DNA from 4 places in the Pseudoalteromonas sp. bablab_jr010 genome. Region 4 is predicted to be linked to each of the others. Evidence: predicted binding sites of a transcription regulator. Region 4 holds the regulator's gene; each other region holds the start of a gene.
What was found. The regulator LexA, encoded in region 4, represses DNA repair genes until DNA is damaged. The targets are predictions, from matches to a motif close to TACTGTATNNNNATACAGTA.
Positions count from the first base shown of each region.

Region 1: the regulator LexA is predicted to act here: its motif matches at 2,154-2,173, upstream of uvrD (DNA helicase II).
Region 2: the regulator LexA is predicted to act here: its motif matches at 3,116-3,135, upstream of JIG37_RS02825 (SulA-like leucine-rich domain-containing protein).
Region 3: the regulator LexA is predicted to act here: its motif matches at 1,918-1,937, upstream of JIG37_RS04885 (DUF4007 family protein).

Region 1 is NZ_JACDWV010000208.1:3,730-8,804, reverse strand. It holds gene JIG37_RS22305 (dUTP diphosphatase) at 1-481, opposite strand, end outside; gene JIG37_RS22300 (peroxiredoxin-like family protein) at 602-1,231, shown strand; gene JIG37_RS22295 (YacL family protein) at 1,264-1,632, opposite strand; gene JIG37_RS22290 (hypothetical protein) at 1,754-1,978, opposite strand; gene uvrD (DNA helicase II) at 2,238-4,403, shown strand; gene JIG37_RS22280 (GNAT family N-acetyltransferase) at 4,381-5,075, shown strand, end outside.
Region 2 is NZ_JACDWV010000051.1:23,590-28,664, forward strand. It holds gene JIG37_RS02805 (LysR substrate-binding domain-containing protein) at 1-305, opposite strand, end outside; gene JIG37_RS02810 (alpha/beta hydrolase) at 667-1,311, shown strand; gene JIG37_RS02815 (alpha/beta hydrolase-fold protein) at 1,314-2,138, shown strand; gene JIG37_RS02820 (YchJ family protein) at 2,135-2,614, opposite strand; gene JIG37_RS02825 (SulA-like leucine-rich domain-containing protein) at 2,655-3,092, opposite strand; gene JIG37_RS02830 (S9 family peptidase) at 3,396-5,075, opposite strand, start outside.
Region 3 is NZ_JACDWV010000066.1:179,332-184,406, forward strand. It holds gene JIG37_RS04880 (DEAD/DEAH box helicase family protein) at 1-1,722, opposite strand, end outside; gene JIG37_RS04885 (DUF4007 family protein) at 2,041-2,976, shown strand; gene JIG37_RS04890 (hypothetical protein) at 2,969-5,075, shown strand, end outside.
Region 4 is NZ_JACDWV010000029.1:77,490-82,564, reverse strand. It holds gene JIG37_RS01090 (endonuclease) at 1-165, opposite strand, end outside; gene JIG37_RS01085 (VOC family protein) at 282-635, shown strand; gene JIG37_RS01080 (hypothetical protein) at 610-1,335, opposite strand; gene JIG37_RS01075 (hypothetical protein) at 1,494-1,874, shown strand; gene JIG37_RS01070 (hotdog fold thioesterase) at 1,882-2,319, opposite strand; gene lexA (transcriptional repressor LexA) at 2,481-3,098, shown strand; gene coxB (cytochrome c oxidase subunit II) at 3,536-4,678, shown strand; gene ctaD (cytochrome c oxidase subunit I) at 4,678-5,075, shown strand, end outside.

The DNA.
Region 1 (5,075 bases), on a different contig from region 4:
TGTAGCCATGATCTTGGCGGAAGAAGTTCAAGGTATTTTTACCAACATAGCCACGGTATAAGTCATCGATATCCATACCAATTTGCGCCATACAACCTGCAAATGCGGCTGCATTAAAACTCTTTTCAGCGACTGCTGACCCAGCTAACACTTCGAGTGTTTGTTTAAAATCATCGGCTTGAACTGGTGCATTTAACTCAGCTTCAAGTTGTGCAGCTAACTGCTCATAGCTGGTTTCACCATCAATACGTAAAGATAAACCAAAATGGAAAATATCAACTAACTCTAAAATAACTTGTTCTGTATCTGGGGTTTGTTTTTTCCACCACTTCCAACCGTAGTGATCCAGCATTTCAGCACACTCAACCCAAATTGCACGATACCATTCAAAACCTTGGCTAAACCATTGCTCATGAACTTTAGTATTCATCGCATTTTGCATCTCGAGCATAACAACGAGTTTTTGTAAATTAGCAGACATTCTTTATCCCAACTTGCATTTTCAATTATGTATATACTACAGATAATTTTGTCATTGATGAAATAAAAACACATATGATCAGGTCTGCTTTGCAGTTGATAAAAATAACCGAGGAAGCCTATGTTTAAATCTCTACTCATTAGTGCACTATTTGTACTATCAAGCCAAGTTATTGCCGCGACTGCAACCAATATTGCCGAATCAGCAGAGCAAGTTAGCCCATTATTACCCGGCTTAGCAGTGCCAAATATTGAGTTAAAAGATCAATACGGTAAAACCGTCTCACTCGCTGAGCGTTTTAAAGAAAAAACGACTGTGCTCATTGTTTATCGTGGTGGCTGGTGCCCATATTGTTCAAAGCAATTGGCCAATGTCCAAAAAATTGAGAAAGAGCTAGCGGATTTAGGAGCACAGATAATTGCCGTTTCGCCAGATAGTCCTGAAAAGCTCGCTGAATCAAAAATTACTTCACCAAACTATCAATTATTGTCTGACGACAGCCTTTTGTTGGCACAAAAGTTAGGTTTAGCGTTTTACTTAGATGACAAAACAGCAAAGATTTACCGCAACAAACTTGGGGTTAACTTTGTCTCGTTAGAGGGCGAAGTGAAAGTAGCGTTACCCGTACCTGCAGTGTTTGTGATAGACACTAATGGGTTAGTTAATTTTCAATACGCCAACCCAAATTACAAAGTACGCTTAACAGAAGATTTATTACTAGCCGCTGTTAAATCAGTGAGCGAGCAATAATTTAGTAATCGATAAGCAGAATATGCTTCTGCTTATCGGCCTTGTGTAAATTCTTGCCAAGATTCAATTAAATCAACAAAGTCTTCAAAACCACAGCCACTACACAAGCCTTCTTCTTCAAGCATTAAATCATCATCTTGGTAGGCAACTAAGTCTTCGTTGTCTTGATGTAACGCATGTGCTTCGAATAGCGCTTCGTCTTTACTTAAGATCAAATCAATTTCTTGACCTTGTAAGGTTAAAGACTCATGACTGCTCTTAACCGCGGAGATTAATGCTTGTACCATCGCGATTTTTTCTTTACCGATTTCTTCGTTTAGCCAACGGCCTATGACGGCATGTTCAGAGGAGATTTTAATGCGTAAACCGCTAATAGGATCGCGGATAAATTGATATTCCATGGAGGGTACTCTTAATACGTTATCTGCTAATTATATCGTTTGCAGCTAAACGTGGCGAGTTTTGTAGTCTTAAATCAGCACGAGCGCCAACATGGCGCTCGTGTTTATGCTATTAAAATAGCTAGAGTCGCGATTTGAAGCGCGCAGCATCAATAATCGCCCATAGGTATACGATTGGCAGTAAAATAAAGCCAACTGCAACGTAAATTAGTGCCCCACTAATAACCCATGCTAAAAAGAATGCAATAGCCGCCATTAAACGGCCTTGTACCAATTGCCCTAAACCAGGAAAAAAGATATTACATATTGCTGCGATTACATTACCGCCAGAACCTTGCTCTGCCATACTAACCTCTGTAGTTTTTAATGATTATACTTTTAGTAAACACACTTTATGCCAACTTATTATGGCTTACAAATCAGAGTGTTAAAAAGTATCGTTATTTTGATTTTAGTTTTTTTTGCTAAAAATCGGTCAAATTCACAATTTTAATACTTCAATTTTAATGACTTGCCAAAATAGCTGTTTATAAAAACAGTATTTTATTTAGCCTTGCATAAACACCTGTTATACTCCACCCATTATAGATTGAAAAGGCGTAACGATGGACGTTTCTGAATTACTCGATGGCTTAAATGACAAACAACGGGATGCAGTCGCAGCCCCATTGCAAAATATGCTAGTACTTGCAGGTGCAGGTTCTGGTAAAACTCGAGTACTTGTTCATCGCATCGCATGGCTCATGCAAGTTGAGCAAGCTTCTGCATACAGTATCTTTGCGGTAACCTTCACAAATAAAGCCGCGAAAGAAATGCGCACTCGTGTAGAAGAAACGTTAAAAGCACCGGTTGGTGGTATGTGGATTGGTACTTTCCACGGCTTATCTCATCGTATTCTGCGCGCCCATCACCGTGAAGCGAACTTGCCTGAAAGCTTTCAAATTTTAGATTCTGACGATCAACAACGTATGATCAAACGCTTACTTAAAGCGATGAACATCGATGATAAAAAGTGGCCTGCAAAACAATTTGGTTGGTATATCAGCGCGAAAAAAGATGAAGGTCTGCGCCCTAAAGACATTCAAGCCTACGATATTAATGAGCAAATGATGCTGAAAGTCTATGCTGCATATCAAGAGGCTTGTGACCGCGCAGGTTTAGTCGACTTTGCAGAAATACTGCTGCGCTGCTACGAAGTACTTAAGAACCACCCAACACTTTTACGTCACTATCAACAGCGTTTTGCCCATATGCTGGTAGACGAGTTCCAGGATACCAATACGATTCAGTACGCTTGGTTAAAATTACTCGCAGGTAACACCAACAGTATTATGATCGTAGGTGATGATGACCAAAGTATCTATGGCTGGCGTGGCGCAAAAATTGAGAATATCAAACGCTTTTTAACTGACTTCGAAGCCGAAACCATTCGCCTTGAACAAAATTACCGTTCAACGGCAACAATTTTGAAAGCATCAAACGCGCTGATCAAAAACAATGCTGAACGCATGGGCAAAAGCCTGTGGACAGACGGCAATGATGGTGAGCCGATTTCAGTTTACGCTGCGTTTAATGAATTAGACGAAGCGCGCTTTGTTAGCAGCAAACTACGTAGCTGGCTAAATGCAGGTAATGCATTACAAGACGCCGCGATTTTATACCGTAACAATGCGCAATCTCGTGTACTCGAAGAAGCAATGCTACAAGAAGGTTTAAAATACCGTATTTACGGCGGTATGCGCTTCTTCGAGCGCCAAGAGATCAAAGATGCACTTTCGTATTTACGTTTAGTTGGTAACCGTCAAGATGATGCGGCTTTCGAGCGCGTTATTAACACCCCTGCTCGCGGCATTGGTGATAAAACACTAAGCCACATTCGTGATTGCGCGCGCAATGAGTCATTGCCACTTTGGTATGCCGCTAAAGCTATTATCGAGCAGCAGCACTTATCTGGCCGTGCAGCAAGTGCCGTGACAAAATTCTTAGAACTTGTTGAGCATATCGAAGATAAAATCAGCGATCTCACCCTAGAAGAGCAAGCGAAATACACCATTCAAAGCTCGGGGTTAATGGCAATGTATCAAGCTGAAAAAGGTGAAAAAGGCCGTGCCCGCGTAGAAAACTTAGAAGAGCTTATTAGTGCTTGTGGTCAATACGAACTTCCTGAAGATGAAGAGTTCAGCTCACCACTGCAAGGCTTTTTGGCATATACCTCTCTAGAATCTGGCGAAGGTCAAGCTGATGAGCACGAAGACGCGGTGCAAATGATGACACTGCACTCAGCAAAAGGCCTAGAATTCCCGCTGGTATTTATGGTGGGTGTTGAAGAGGGCATGTTCCCATCACAACAAAGTAATGAAGAGTCTGGTCGTTTAGAAGAAGAACGTCGCTTATGTTATGTTGGCATGACTCGCGCGATGGAAAAACTATATATTAGCCACGCAGAAAGCCGCCGTTTATACGGACAAGAAAAATACCACAGCCCATCACGCTTTTTACGCGAAATGCCTGAAGACTGTATCGAAGAAATTCGTATTAAAACACAGGTTTCAAGGCCACCTGCGGCAGGTCGTTTTAGTCCATCAGTAACACATGCCGCATTTGAAGATAGCGGCTTTAACTTAGGACAGCGCGTATTACACGCTAAGTTCGGTGCAGGAACCGTACTCAATTACGAAGGCAGCGGCGCACAGTCACGTATTCAAGTGAACTTTGATGATCTAGGCAGTAAATGGCTTGTAACACAGTATGCAAGACTTCAAGCCTTATAATGAGTATATAACAGCGCTATGTAATGAGCTGGTGATTGCAAAGCATCGCCAGCTTGTCATTGTGCAAGGCAGCGAAACTTGGTGCTATCAGTTTGCAAACCAATTAGCGCTAAAAAATACCTATGTTTTCAGTAGCAGCTCATTATTAGCAAATAGTGAGTTCCCAAAACATGCTCACCAGATTCTTGGTCAAGAGTTTCAACACGCAATTTTTGATGGTTTTAGCGGTTTATATGCCGATAAACTAGCCGCGCTTGCCGGTACCGTAAAAGCTGGTGGTGTACTTATATTACTGCTGCCCGATGATAATAACTGGCAAGACCCAGCACTCACAAGTATTACCTCTTATGGCGAAGCAATTAAACACAGCTTTTTTAATCAGCGCTTTTTCGCCAAGCTAAAATTGCAGCCACATTATTTTACTAAGCACTCGCCTCCTGCTTACCAATCTATTTCGCCAGCAACTGCTGAGATAAATTATCAGCAACAACAAGCATGTGTTGAGCAAATTATTAAAACCGCAACAGGGCGCGCTAATCGTCCTTTTGTGATCAGTGCAGACCGAGGTCGTGGTAAGTCAGCCGCTTTAGGGCTTGCAGCAGCAAGTCTTCAAGATAAAAGAATCCTAATTTGCGCCACCCAAGCTAAAGCCGTACAAACAAGCTTTAAACA
Region 2 (5,075 bases), on a different contig from region 4:
GCATGACACTCAACGCTTAAACGTAAATTTGAGATTGGCTGGTTAAGGCTTTCTTTTAACCGACATTTTGTTGCCTCAACACGAGGTAATACTTCATTAGCAAGCTCCAGAAGTAGCATACCTTGCGGAGTAAAACGCACAGGCTGTGTTTTACGTTCGAACAGCTGGCAATCTAACTTATTCTCGAGATCTTTAATTTGATGCGATAAAGCCGATTGAGTTAAAAACAACTCACGGGCGGTATTGACCAAAGAGCCTGTTTCTTTAAGGGTCGCTATGGTTTTTAGGTGCTTTATATCAATCATCTTTAAAAAATCTCATGGAAAATGTGAGTCTAACTCAGATTACGAACATACTACGCCTTAGAATTTATTTTTTCAACGTCTAGACGTCTAAAATATGTGGTTATTTTAACTGCTTTTTTACAATACGCCTTTTTATAAATAATTGACAGCGTTGTCATAAGGTTTTTTGTAGTTTAACTATGAAATTCCATGAATTTACCTCAAGTTGAAACTTGCAGTTTAAATCGTGATACAGCTTGCGATTAGTAATTTGATATTTAATTAAAATTACTGAGAGTAGGGTTTAGTTGTTTGCTAAGATATTATTTTTTAGGTGTTATTATCTTCTATTAGGTGTAACGTGATTTTTAAAGGAATGCTTGTGATACGTACCGTAATTTTACTCTGTGCATGCTGGGTTTTGCCTGTTTGCGCTGGCACTATTTACAGCCAGTTTCCTACAGAGATTGACCCGCATGGTCACTACGTTTTTTATTCACATGGTTTTATCGTTGAAGGGACAAACCCTAAGCCTGTTCACAAAACCTTTGGGGTTTATGATTTTGTGGCTGTAAAAGAAGCACTGGCAGATGAAAGCTATCATTTAATTGCCTATCACAGGCCAAAAGGTACTGAGCCATTTACGTTTGCGAAAAAACTCGCTGCAGATGTTGAAGCATTGATCAGTGTCGGTGTTGCTGAGTCGAACATTAGTTTGGTTGGTTTTTCACGGGGCGGGGCATTGTCGATCCTGGCGGCTAATGAACTTAAACGTACACATATTAACTTAATTATATTGGCAGGTTGTGCAGGCCTTATAAAAAATCACACATCAGTTAAGGCTTATGGCAAAGTGTATTCTATCTTTGAGCGCTCAGATCAGGTTGGCTCTTGCCAATTTTTAATTGATAGAAGTGACGTAACCAAGTTCGAAGAAATAAGCATTAATACAGGGCTCTCCCATGGCGCATTTTATAAACCAAAAGATGAGTGGCTGTTACCAATTAAGAAGTGGCTAAAGGATTAACTATGCCTTATTTACTGTTAGTTATTGTGATCAGTTTTTTGAGTGTGAGCTCTGTAAGCAATGCTGAGCCGTTTACTTTGCCACGTACTAATACTGTGTTACTTAAAGATAAACATACCAAAAACGAATACCCCATTACGATTAAATTGCCACGCAGCTACCAAAAGCAGAACCAGAAGCGCCACCCAGTTGTTTACCTGTTAGATGCAAACTACAGTTTGCCAATTGCCTCTGGTGCTAGTCGCTTTATGATGAATTCGGTGGCTATAGAGGAGGTAATTATCGTTGCAGTTGGATATCAAAAAGGTGTATCTGGGCTCAATAGCCGTATTTATGACTATACGCCATTTGAAGATAAAAATTGGCAGCGTAAAACAGGCGGAGCAAGTCAGTATCTAAACTACCTAAAACATACTGTATTGCCTCATATTGAGGCTCACTACAGAACAACCCAAAAAAGTACGTTAGTCGGTAACTCACTTGGCGGTTTATTTGCGGCTTATACCTTATTCACTGAGCCTTCGCTTTTTTCAAATTATATTATCGGCAGTCCTTCAGTGTGGTTTAAAGAAAACTCAATATTAGCTATGGCTGTAAAACCAGCTGCCAACACAACAAAAGTTTACATCGCAGTGGGTGAACTTGAAGAAAGCGAAGGTGAAAAAATGGTGTCGGGCGCAAGGCAATTAGCAGCTAAAATTAATAAACAAAGCGGCGCGCTGGTTATAACAAATTTATTTGTTATTCCTCAGGCACGCCATGCAACCGCATTCCCAACAACGATTACCCAAGCCTTAGACTGGATTTACCAGGTTAATGGTAACTAAAGAGCGTGACACTTTTTATATTTTTTGCCGCTCCCACAAGGGCACTCGTCGTTACGGCCTATTTTAATATCTGCAACTGGCGTTATATCACCGTCTAGGTAACGCCATAGGCCATCTTCTTTAATAAAACGCGACTTCTCGTGTAACTCACAATACAAGTTTTGATAAAAGTAATTAGCTTTAAATTCTACAAAACCTTCTTGCTCGTTATGTTCAGTATCTAAAACACTTAGCTTGGTAAAACGGCAGCTATTAGCAAAATCTTTAATTTCGCGAACAGGGTTAGCGGCTTGCTGGCTTTGTGCATAGGTACTAAATACATATTTTGCATCTTTTAGTGCGTAAGCACTAAAACGAGAACGCATAAGTTGCTCTGGCGTATCAGCTTGGCTTGCACCTGTATGAAAAGGCTGGCAGCAAAGCTCGTAAGTCGATTCGCTGCCACAAGGACAAAGGGAGTGTGTGAGTGATGTCATAACAACTTACCTAAAACTATAAATTGTTATTTTAACAAGCCTATTGTGGCTGCGGTACTAAATTGTTTAATTGAGCGCTTTTTGTAAAACAATAAAATTTAGCAGATGCCTGCTCAAGGTTTAAGTTCATCGAATCAAGTTGATGATTGTTTACAATATCTGTCCATGTGATCACAGCAGCAAAATTACCGTTATGTAATGCTGAACTAAGAACATACTCAAGATTAACTAAATGTTTTTGTCTGATCACAAGAAGTTTGCTGGTATCAATCGAACATGAATCTAGTAAGGCTTTACTAGGAACATGATCAGGAGCAATTAATAGTGTCCATGCATTTTGGCTATTGTAATGATGCAATACTTTTAACAGCTCAAAAGTTGCTGAAATTTCGTCTTCAATTTGAATTAAATTAACAGACGCTTTGTCGTTATCTTGTTGGTAGCTTTTAACTGTTCTTAAGGTAATTGGCTGTAACATAACTTTCACTCACTGGTTGTTTATACAGTATGTGTATACAGTAGTTTATACAGTGTTTTTGCGCAAGTACTTTTTTGCTATTTTTTAACCAATGATTCAGTTTAATTTTAGTCAAAATAATTTAATTGTTATTAAACAGTGCTTTACGGTTTTATTTTGATGATTGGAAAAGGTGAAAAATTTACCAGTAAAGATATACAGTATTTTATACAGTACTGTGTAAACTGTAAAATTTTGAATCTATACAGGTGTTTTGCATAAAAAAAGCCGGCATCATACCGGCTCTTTATCTTTGCAATTTTGCTATTTATCTAAGTAGGTATTTAAAAACTCAAGGTATGCATTTGAGGCTTTTATGCGGTTTTCTTTTTTAGTAAAACCATGGCCTTCATCATCAAATAATACATATTCGACAGGCACACCATTTGCCTTTACAGCGGCAACAAGTTCATCGCTTTCAACTTGTAAAACTCGAGGGTCGTTAGCACCTTGGATCACCATTAATGGCTTGGTGATGTTTTTAGCATGAAATAGTGGCGAAATGGCACGGTGACGTTCACCGTCTGTCGCTGGGTCGCCCATTTCATCATACAGCGCCTTTTTAAAGCTTTCCCACCATGGTGGAATCGAGTTTAAGGTTCTAACCCAGTTTGTTACACCAAATATATTAATGCCTACTTTGAACTCTTCAGGTTCAAAGGCAAGAGCTGCGGCGGTCATAAAGCCACCATAGCTGCCCCCCATGATGCCAATTTTATCAGCATCAACCCAATCTAGGCTTTGCAGGTGTTTTTTACCGTAAACAATATCTTGTAAATCGTCAGTGCCATGCTTTTTATCATCTAAATGGAAGAAGGTTTTACCATAGCCTGAGCTGCCACGGTTATTAACTGCAAAAATGGCATAACCATGATTGACTAAATGCTGCTGCATTGCACTATAGCCTGTACGACTTTGGCCGCCAGGACCGCCGTGCACCCAAACTAAAGCTGGTACTTTGTTGTTGCTGTTAGCTTGCTTAGGCTTATATAAAACCCCGGGGATTTCTAAACCATCAAAGCTTTTAAAGCGCACAATTGTGCTTTCAACCAAGTCATTTTGATTAATTGCATCACTTAATGTGTTGGTTAACTGTTTAGCTTTTGATTCTCCGAGTTGCCAAACAAATAGGTTACTTGGTGAGGTATCTGAATTTAAATAAAACGCCATGGTCTTTTCATCAGCTGAAAAGTTCACACCACGTAAGTTACCAGCTGGCAGCGATGGCATGGCAATACCTTTACCTGTGGTGGTATCAATTATCGACACTTTAGTGCTTGCGTCAGCATTAACACCGCTTACTTGATAACGACCAGATTTAGAGAAGTAGATAAAACTCACATCCCACTCATCTTTGAGGGCAGGGCTGTGCTCGCCGGTCGTTAAGTCATAGCGCCACACCTCTGCAAACTCACCTTTGGCGTCGGTTGAGTAATATAATGATTTACTGTCTCTTGAGAAGGTTTCTGGGCCATATTTAGCGTCGTCGTCATGACGGGTAATGAGCTCTGGTTTCAGTGTTTTTTTACGCGTATCGAGAATAAATACATCGCTGTCTTTGTTCGAATTGTTTTTCGATAAAGCAATAAAGCGGCCGTCAGGGCTGATCGCACCGACATCTAGCCCCATGGTATTTTGATAAACAGGCGTTACTTCATAGCTATTAGCATCAACACGATATAGGTCCATAAACTTAGCATCACGCTGATTGCTGGTTATAAAAAAGTGTTTACCGTCTTCTGTGAAGCCTGCAAATCCTGCACGGGTTTCTTCACCTGGCGTAAGATCTTTAACTGTGCCGTCTGTTTCGCGAACATAGATGTGATAACGCTCATTACCGCCAGAGTCTTTAGTAAATAGTACGCGCTCATCTTTAGGGAAATAAGCCACAGCATACGTACTGTCTTCAAAATCTGTTAAGCGGGTTTTTTTGGCGGTTTTTAT
Region 3 (5,075 bases), on a different contig from region 4:
AATAACATCTTGCATAAGGTTTTTATTTGAAGTTTCATCACCTGTAATTTGATGAAATAAAAAGCCTTCTTCCCTCAAAATATCATTGACAGATATTAATTGTTTTGGGCCTTTATCAGTACAAAAAGCTAAGGAGTGAACTCGACTTTTAAGCGTAGAGACCTCATTTTTAAAGCTTATATTTTTGTTCTCTGCACCTTCAGGAATAGCTCTTCTTCGTATTTGTAATTGCTCTACTAATTTTTTCGTTTCCTTATCTTCACTCCACAACAAACTATTAATTTTTTCTGTATACTCTTTCCATAAGTCCGACTCTTCTTGATTTAAATATACTTTATGGGCTGAATATTTAAACGGTACTAAACAATTACCAATTGCCTCTTCAAGTGAAAACTCGTAAACGACAGGACCAAAATAGTCAAATAACTTTAACGTTCCCTCTGGATCATACTGTCGCTCAGGAGTTGCAGAAAGGGCTAGTCTCAAATCAATAAATTCAGGAGGGTTATCAACAAAACTAGCACTTCCTAAATTATGAGCTTCATCACCAATAAGCATTATTTTATTTTTATATTTTGAAAGTACATTTTTTACTTCATCTGTTTTTAATGCGTCATGTGTAAGAACAATAGCGCTATGTTGAGGAATCATTTCATGTTCTTTAATGGTTCTTCTGATAACTCTCACAATCCCTTTAGTCCCTATTCCTTCAGTATCTAAAGGGCGTAGTGAAAAATTTCTAACATCTTCTGCCCACTGCTTAATTAAAGGCTTATTTGGCACAGCAATAACAAGTATTCCTGCTTCTTCGGATTCAAGAGCGATAGACGCGCAAACAAGTGAGGTGAGAGTTTTTCCGCCACCTGTAGCGATTTCCAAAGTACCTTTGTATCCTTGCTCTACCCAAGCATCAATTGCTTCGCCTTGATGCTTGTAGTCTCCTTCTCTGAAATTGAGCCACTCAGGTATAGTTAATCTTTGAGACACAGTTTTATTTTCCAAATACTTTGTTAATTTTTTTAATAAATTAGGAAACTCTTCCTCTGAAACATCTGTCTTTGTTGACATTAATATTTTTGAAATCGTTTTATCATTCAACTTCAAAGTGTGTGAGTCATCTCTCCTATCATCCCAAAATGTGTTAAATCTATTTTGATAAGAGTCAATGATTGTTCTGTTACTTTTTGACTCCCAACTACGACTAAAAACAAGTTGTTCAAAGTTAGTTAAAAGTCCTGACTTAGTTGCATTACCTGAACCATGTATCGCAACTTCACCTTCAGTTGTTGTAAATAACCAAATTTTGGCGTGCATCATTCCTTCTTTCATTAAAGCTATACGTATATCTAATCTGTTTTTTTTTATCAGGTAGCCTATAGCTTCTAATGTTGAAGAAACTAGGTCTTCTCGAGTTATTTCCTCTTCACCTAATAAAAAGTCAAACATCGATTCGTCATTTTCATATGCTTTAATTAGAGTTTCTTTATCTTCCTCACTTAAATTAGGACTAATAACAAACCTTCCCTTCGCTGAGGGGTTTTTAAATAAAATAGAAAGGGGCTCTGCTAGCTCAGAAATAACTTTTGAAGAAAAATAACCAGATAAGCAATTAAAGTTATTTGAAACCTTGGAAACAGGCAAAAAAAGGTCTTTAACTATGTTTATCTCATTGGGGAAATATACTGGTGGTAAAGAATTCAAAATTTGCTCATTCGTAGTCATTAATAACTTTTCCTTTGAACAAACTTTTCTTTTGATAGTAACATCAACGCCTCCTGCTAAATGTACTCATTATTTAAATGATACTAATTGTGTAGTATCCAACTTTATACTTATCAACTTTGTATATCAAATTCTTTTAAATTAGAATCACATTGATATGTTACTTACTAGTTACTTTTACTTACCTAAAACTAAAACTGTATGCATAGACAGTGCTTTTATAACTTTAACTCTTTATTCTGATGTGCGTTACATATAATATTAGCTTTTGGAGATTCTCTCCAAAAGTAGCATTAAGACTTAAAGGTAACTATAGGAATGAAAGCTAAGTTTTCAGGGCATGACACATTTCCCTTGAGATATGGATGGCTCTACAAAGCAGTTAACCATTTGAATTCAGGTGGAAAATTACAAACAAGTAAAGAGGAAGAAACACAACAAGCAATTATAAAACTTGGTGTGGGAAAAAATATGGTCAATGCTATTCGCTACTGGGCAGAGTCGGCTGGCTTACTAAACAGTAAAAGAACGCAATCAAGTATCGAGTTTTTCACCTCTTATAATGGCAATTACCTTTTTAATGATGAAAAGGGTAAAGACCCTTTTTTAGAGCATATAGGCTCTATTTGGCTCGTGCATTTCTGGCTTTGCTTTAATGAAGAAGAAATGACTTCATATAGATACTTTTTTAATATCTTTAATGGCGAATACTTCGAAAAACAAGTTTTACTTGCTCATATGACTGGCGATATAGCAAAACTGACTTCAAGTGATTCAGCATTAAATGACTCCACAATTCAAAAAGATATAGATACATTCTTAAACTCCTACAGTAAAAAACACTCTGTAAAAACTGCAGGCGAAGAACAATTTAACTCTCCTCTAACTGAGTTATCTCTAATTCAAGAAAGTGGAAAAAATTATTACTTAAGTGCTTTAAATAGTAAATCAGACCTACCGATTGAAATATTTGTTTATGCTGTACTCAAATTCATTCAAAAAGAGTCAAAGTTATCAAACGTTGCTAAAGTCAACTTTAACTCTCTGCTATTAGACCCTTTTTCTCCAGGTAGAATATTTAGACTCTCTGAGCTAGGTCTTGGTGAAAAATTAGATGAAGCCCAAGTTTTTTCAAATGGGAATATATCATGGATTGACTCCATGGGCTTGAGGCAAATTTCTGTTGCTCCCTCTTATTTAAATCAAGAGCAGAGCGTTTTAGATAGTTATTATAAAGGGTTAGAAAATGACTAAGTTATTAGTAGATGTTAAGCAAAAATATAAAAGCTCTACTCGAATAGATAGTCAATTAGAAGATAGCAAACAGTTTATTGATAATTTCATTCTTCATGGTACGGCTATTAATGTACTTGAAACAATTAGTAGAGACTTCGAGGGCAGTGAGCAAAGAGCTTATACGATTACAGGTCCCTACGGTTCAGGTAAATCTACAGTTGCATTGTTTTTATCTTTGCTTCTATCTACAAATAAAAATGAAAGGGACTACGCTGAAGACTCATTAGATAGCGCAGAAGGCCTAAAGTCCGAGTTTCCTAATCGTTTTAAAGTCTCTAAAGGTTGGAAAACAATCAAGCATGTTTGCGCTATGGAGTCTCCAGCCCACGCTATACTTTTCACTGTAGCGAATTCACTCAACATCAAAATTAACAAAGAGCAAATTGAAGATTATTCTGATGTTGAATGCCTAGAACTTATAAAAGAACACTTAAATTCTAAAAAATTAGCGGAAGACGGTGTATTAATTTTATTGGATGAAATGGGTAAAGCGCTCGATTTCTGTGCAAGCAATAATAAAGATCTATATATATTTCAACTTTTAGCTGACATCGCCCAACAGTCTAACAACAACGTAGTAATTATTGGATTTCTTCATCAGTCCTTTACTGAATATGCGAAAAATAAAGAATCAAAGTTACAAGAAGATTGGGCAAAAGTTCAAGGAAGGTATAGAGATCTTGGCTATAACCCTTCTGTAGATGAATCATTGTTTTTACTAGGAGACGCTATAAGTAAATCATCTAAAAAGGTAGATGAACAACTAACAGAAAATAATAAAAATTTAGTGAAAATAGTAAATGATTCTTTCGCTAGTAAGACAAGAAGCTCTGCTGATTTATTTAAAACACTTCCGTTAGATCCTTTAGTAAGCCTTCTCTTAGGACCAATATCTAAGCGCAGATTCTCACAAAATGAACGAAGTTTATTCGGTTTTTTAGCATCTCATGAGAAATATGGTTTCAGAGAGTTTCTTTCAGAGTTTTTCACTGAAAAATGCGACAACTATAAGCTGTACTCTTTAGATAATCTTTGGAATTATCTGCATCATAATCTTTATCATGTAATTGTTACTTCATCAGACAGTAAGGCGTGGTTAGAAAGCTGTGATGCCGTTGACAGAGCAACAAAGAAAGGTAGCGAATTACACACTTCAATTGCCAGGGTTGTAGCGTTGTTAACTCTGTTCGGATTCAATCAGCACTTCCACTCTACAAAAGTATTTCTAGAAAACTATTTCGAACAAAAAGGATTTCAGAAAGCAGATATCACTAAAGCAATTGCTGAGCTTGAATCTTGGACAGTCATCATATTTCGCCCTGCCCACAACGGCTATTTTATATTTGAAGGCAGTGATATTGATATTAATACCTTGATAAAGCAGCAAAAGGAAAAACTTGAATCTGGTATTGATTGGACAACTATATGCGACTTAAGTGAAAGTGTACTCGCAACCTCTCACTATCACAAAACAGGCGCAATGAGGTGGGCAAACAAGTTATTAATTAACCAGGTTGATAGTAAGTTACTTACATCTATTAACTTAACGCCAACCCACGGAAAAGTTTTTCTGAATTTTGTATTAGCAGTGAGTGATAAAGCTTATCAAGGTCTAGTAGAGGCAACAGCCACTAATAAATCAGTGGTTATTGGTAGGTCTGCAACTATTAATAGGTTAAAAGATATATCTATTGAACTTATTGCTCTTGAAAAAGCAAAAAAAGAAGAAGCAGCGGTTGTAAGGGATAAAATAGCATTAAAAGAACTTGATTCTCGAATCGTTTCTTTCAAACAACAGCTTTCACATGAATTAAATAGAGCTTTCTCTAATGCAAATTGGTCGTACTTAAATAGCGAGCTTAAAAATCAACCAGTATCTTCAATAGCTTCTTTTGTTGCAGATGAGGTATTTAATAAATCACCAATCATTATTAATGAATTAATTAATAAAAATAAACCGTCAGGCAGTGCAAACGCTGCGCTAAAAAAGCTGCTCAAGGCTATGTCTGAGTATGCTGAAGAACCTATGTTAGCATTGCCAGAAAAAACTTTTCCAG
Region 4 (5,075 bases):
TTTTTTACCTTGGCGCTTTATGTCGCAGCCACAATATAAGCTTTTACTGTTGCTTGGTAGATTCTTAATTAAATGCTTTTTGGCACTGTAAAAGCTCGAAAATTCTTTAGCGGATATAGGAAAAGTGAAAATAAAACACAGGGCTAAGTATAGAAATAAACGCATATCCATCACATCAGTGAACTACAGGAAGCGCTATTTTAGAGCGACTATTCTAAAAATGAAAAGTTTTTCAACTCAGCTATAGTTGTTAGGCCGTTTTAATTAAAGGAATTACAACTATGTTATTAGGTGCCTTCTCAGTGAGTTTAAATGTCAAAGATATTCGTGCTTCAAAGCAGTTTTATGAAAAGCTAGGTTTCAACGAGTTTGCTGGGGAGATAGAACAGCATTGGCTAATTATGAAAAACGGTGAACATTTAATTGGTTTGTTTCAAGGTATGTTCGACAAAACCATGCTGACCTTTAACCCAGGGTGGGATCAAAATGCTGAAGCTTTGGATGAATTTGCAACCTTTGAGCAATTAGCTGCACAATTTCAGCAACAAGGATTAGAAATACAAAAGGCCGGTGACGCGAGTTTTATTATCACCGACCCAGATGGCAATCCTATTTTGATTGACCAACACGTGTAGCTGGCTTTTTACGTTTAATTCGAACGTTTTGTAGTAACAAGAGAACTCCTGTAATACAAAATAGTACGCTGGTGGCCGAGAAGCTGATGAGTAGTGGATTGTTAAAGTTCTCACGCTCATCATAATCCATAATGTGTAGCATCCAGAAAAAGTCGAAAATGCGCCACAGGGTGCTGCGCACAGTAATAAGGTTACCGGTTTGGCTATCTAAATATAAGGTTGTTGATCGCCAATCATCGAAGCTAATTTGCCAAACATTGGCTTTGTGACCGACTTCTCTAGGCCCTTTTGTTAATAACTGCGCTTGCGTTATTTTTGCGTCAATAAGCAGGTGAGCTTGCGCATTTTCAATGATTTGCGCTTTACTCGGTGCAGGCATTTTAGCACCTGTTCTGCCATCAAAAGTAAACGTACCGCTAGAGGATGTAACTTCTATAATCGGGGTATTTAAAAAATGGCTATATTTAATACCTTCAATTTGCTCAAATTGCGCTGTTATCTTATCAACAGATGCTAAGTAGTCTGACAATAAAAATGGGCTACTTAAACTGCGATTAGCCAAATGTTTGCCATGCACTTTTTCAAGTGGTAATGAGCTCATTACCAGCCCACCTAAGAGCCAAAAAAAGATCTGTAAAGCAAGTAAGTAGCCAAGCCATTTATGCCCTTTACGAGCATACTTAAACAGGCGTTTATTCATTATTACCCCGTTATTATTGTTATGTGGGCGCTATTTTAAGTTGTTTAGCTAGATTGCCAATGCGGCATAATGTCGCATTAACTGTATTCTAGATTTGGTATATATACAAAACTGAGTTAAAGTTTCAGTCGATATCAACAGAGGGTAAAAACGAGAGTATGTCGGAAATTCAATTTTTAAATGTAGATCTGGAGCTTGAATCAAAGCACGATATTAGTGCGCTTGTTGCTGATTTGAAGAAAAACGCCATGGTTTTACATTATGACCAAGATGAATACCGCCAACTAGCACGTATTGAAGCAACCGCAGATATCAGCTCTCCAGATAAAGCCATTAACCAGCTTTGCGAGCTTATTGAGTCTTGCTCGCGCAATGCATTAAAACAGTGGTTATCGTGCTCAAAGCGTACATTTGATATAGGCTTTGAATCAGGTAATTCGCCTAAATGCTTTAACCAACCCCTGCATGCCGACACCTTGTTACGTATCTCAGCAATTGGTGCAGGGATTGAAATTACTATTTATCCTATTGAAAAATAGCCAGAATTTATCGCTCTACAACAGCTGCGGTCATTCTTGATACGCAGCAAAGCTCTCCTGCGGCATTGGTAATTTTAATATCCCAAACAGATGTTCGCTTACCTAAATGCAGCGGTCTTGCTGTTGCTGTTAACGTTCCTTTGCGTGACGCTTTCATGTGGTTGGCATTAATTTCTTGGCCAACAGCATAGAACTTATTGAAATCAACCACGAAATTGGCTGCATAGCTTGCCACTGTCTCTGCTAATACAACGTTTGCTCCGCCATGAACCATACCCATAGGGTTATGATGCTCAGGAATAGCAGGCATAGTTGCCATTAAATAATCATCACCAATTTCAGTCACCTCAATGCCCATAGTTTTCATTAAAGTGCCTTGACCGGTGATCCCTTGTTCTAGCTCTTTGCAAAGCTCTAACGTGATTGGGTGGTGCCAAATACTCATTGTGTTTCCTTAGCCTGCTAATTAAAGCTAATACCTTATGGCATCTTTCGGTGTGGTTCAATGTTAGTTTTGTAGCAATATGATGGGGTTAATTTAAATTTGCGATTTTCAAATAACTGTATATACTCACAGTTAAATGTACTGTATGGAAAACCAGTTGTATGCGCCCATTAACTAAACGCCAATCGCAAATTTTAGAACTAATTAAAGTCTTTATTAAAGATACAGGCATGCCACCTACGCGTGCTGAAATAGCTCAAACATTAGGTTTTAAAAGTGCCAACGCTGCTGAAGAACACCTAAAAGCACTGGCTAAAAAAGGCATGATCAAAATGAAGCCTGGGGCGAGTCGCGGTATTCAGTTAATTGAAGAAGATGAGCCAGAGCAACTAGGCTTACCTTTAATTGGCCGTGTTGCAGCTGGTGAACCTATTTTGGCGCAAGAGCATGTTGAAAGCCACTGCCAAGTTGATCCTTCATTATTTAAACCTGCAGCCGATTTCTTACTGCGTGTAAATGGTATGAGTATGAAAGACATTGGTATTATGGATGGCGATTTGCTTGCAGTACACAGAACACAAGTTGCTGAAAACGGGCAAGTAGTTGTAGCTCGAGTCGATGAAGATGTAACAGTTAAGCGTCTAGAAAAAGCGGGTCGCAAAGTACTTTTACACGCTGAGAACGAAGAGTTTTCGCCTATTGAGGTTGACCTTGAGCATGAGTCGTTCAACATCGAGGGGTTAGCGGTAGGTGTTATTCGTAACGCTGACTGGATGTAACTGTTCCCAATTTGGTGCATCAAATTGACTCAATTTGGTGCGCCGCTGAAATTTTACTACTTAATTAGGATTTGTGAATCCTTACTCTTCATTTAAAGCCTTATATGGCGCAGTTTTCCTCTCTTTTTATATTTCGTTTTTACTCCTAAACATTAAATAACGCGCTGATTATAGTTGTTATTTCTGCACCAAAATAAACATTTATTATCATTAAAACTTGCTTATTGGTCATTTTTTAACTAATTGGTTAATACACTGTATTAACACCTAATTAATAAAAAGACACAAAAATGTGCGAGGTGTTAGTCATGGGGTCGGTATCATAAGTGGGTCAAAATGATACGTAGTCGCTCTGAACAATAAGAAAAACGAATGGGCACCTTGCTGTATCGCCTTTTCGCTTTGCGTCTTGCAATAGCATCTAAAGGAGCCGTCACATGGGTAAACTGCGTTACGCCTTGTGGCTTATATTGTTTGCACTTCCTGAGCTTGCATTGGCAAATAGCCAATACAATATGCGTAAAGGGGTGACCGATATAAGTAATAATGTTTATGAGTTACACATGACGATATTTATTATCTGCTGTGTAATCGGCATCATCGTATTTGCGGTGATGTTTTGGGCTTTAATACACCACCGTAAATCCAAAGGGGCCAAGCCTGCCCAATTTCATGAAAGTACAAAAGTTGAAATACTTTGGACTGCCATTCCATTTGTCATCTTAATCGCCATGGCTGTGCCTGCCACAAAAACCTTAATTGCCATGGAAGATGCCTCTAAAGCCGATATCACCATTAAAGTGACGGGCTCACAATGGAAGTGGCATTATGAGTACATGGGTGAAGACATTGCTTATTACTCGATTCTATCTACACCAAAAGACCAAATAGACAACAAAGCAGAGAAAACTGAGCATTATTTGCTTGAAGTAGATAAACCGCTAGTACTTCCTATCAATAAAAAAGTTCGCTTTTTAATGACTTCAGACGATGTAATTCATTCATGGTGGGTGCCTGATTTTGCGGTTAAAAAGGATGCAAATCCTGGGTTTATCAATGAAGCGTGGACACGTATTAACGAGCCAGGCGTGTACCGTGGCCAATGTGCTGAGTTATGCGGTAAAGATCATGGCTTTATGCCTGTTGTGGTGAAAGCCTTACCTGAAGATGAATTTGCTAATTGGCTTGCAGATGCTAAGCAAGAAAAAGCCAATGCGGCCGCAGCGGATGCTGCTTTGCTTGATCAAACATTACCGAAAGAAGAGCTTATGACCTTGGGTGAGCAAGTCTACATGGCTAGTTGTGCTGCATGCCACCAACCTACCGGTATGGGCCTACCTGGCGTATTTCCAGCACTTAAAGGCAGCCCGATTGTATTAGGTGATGTAAAAGATCACATAGATATTGTGTTACACGGTAAGCCTGGCACAGCAATGCAAGCGTTTGATAAACAGCTTTCAATTAAGCAACTTGCTGCGGTTATTACTTATAAGCGAAACGCGTGGGGTAATGACACCGGCGATGTTATCCAACCGAGTCAAATTCAAGCCGCGATTGATGCAGCAGCGGAGGCGAACTAATGAGTAACGTTATTAACGAGCAAGCAACTGGGCATGCGCATCACGACCATCATTACCCAGCTAAAGGTTTTAAGCGTTGGCTTTACACCACCAATCATAAAGACATCGGGAGTTTATACCTGATTTTTTCACTCACCATGTTTTTAATTGGTGGAGCAATGGCAATGGTGATCCGCGCTGAACTGTTTCAGCCTGGATTACAGTTAGTCGATCCGCACTTTTTTAATCAAATGACTACCGTACATGGCTTGATCATGGTGTTTGGTGCCGTTATGCCCGCGTTCACTGGGCTTGCAAACTGGATGGTACCTATGATGATAGGCGCACCGGATATGGCCTTACCACGTATGAATAACTGGAGCTTTTGGATATTGCCTTTCGCATTTTTAATCCTCTT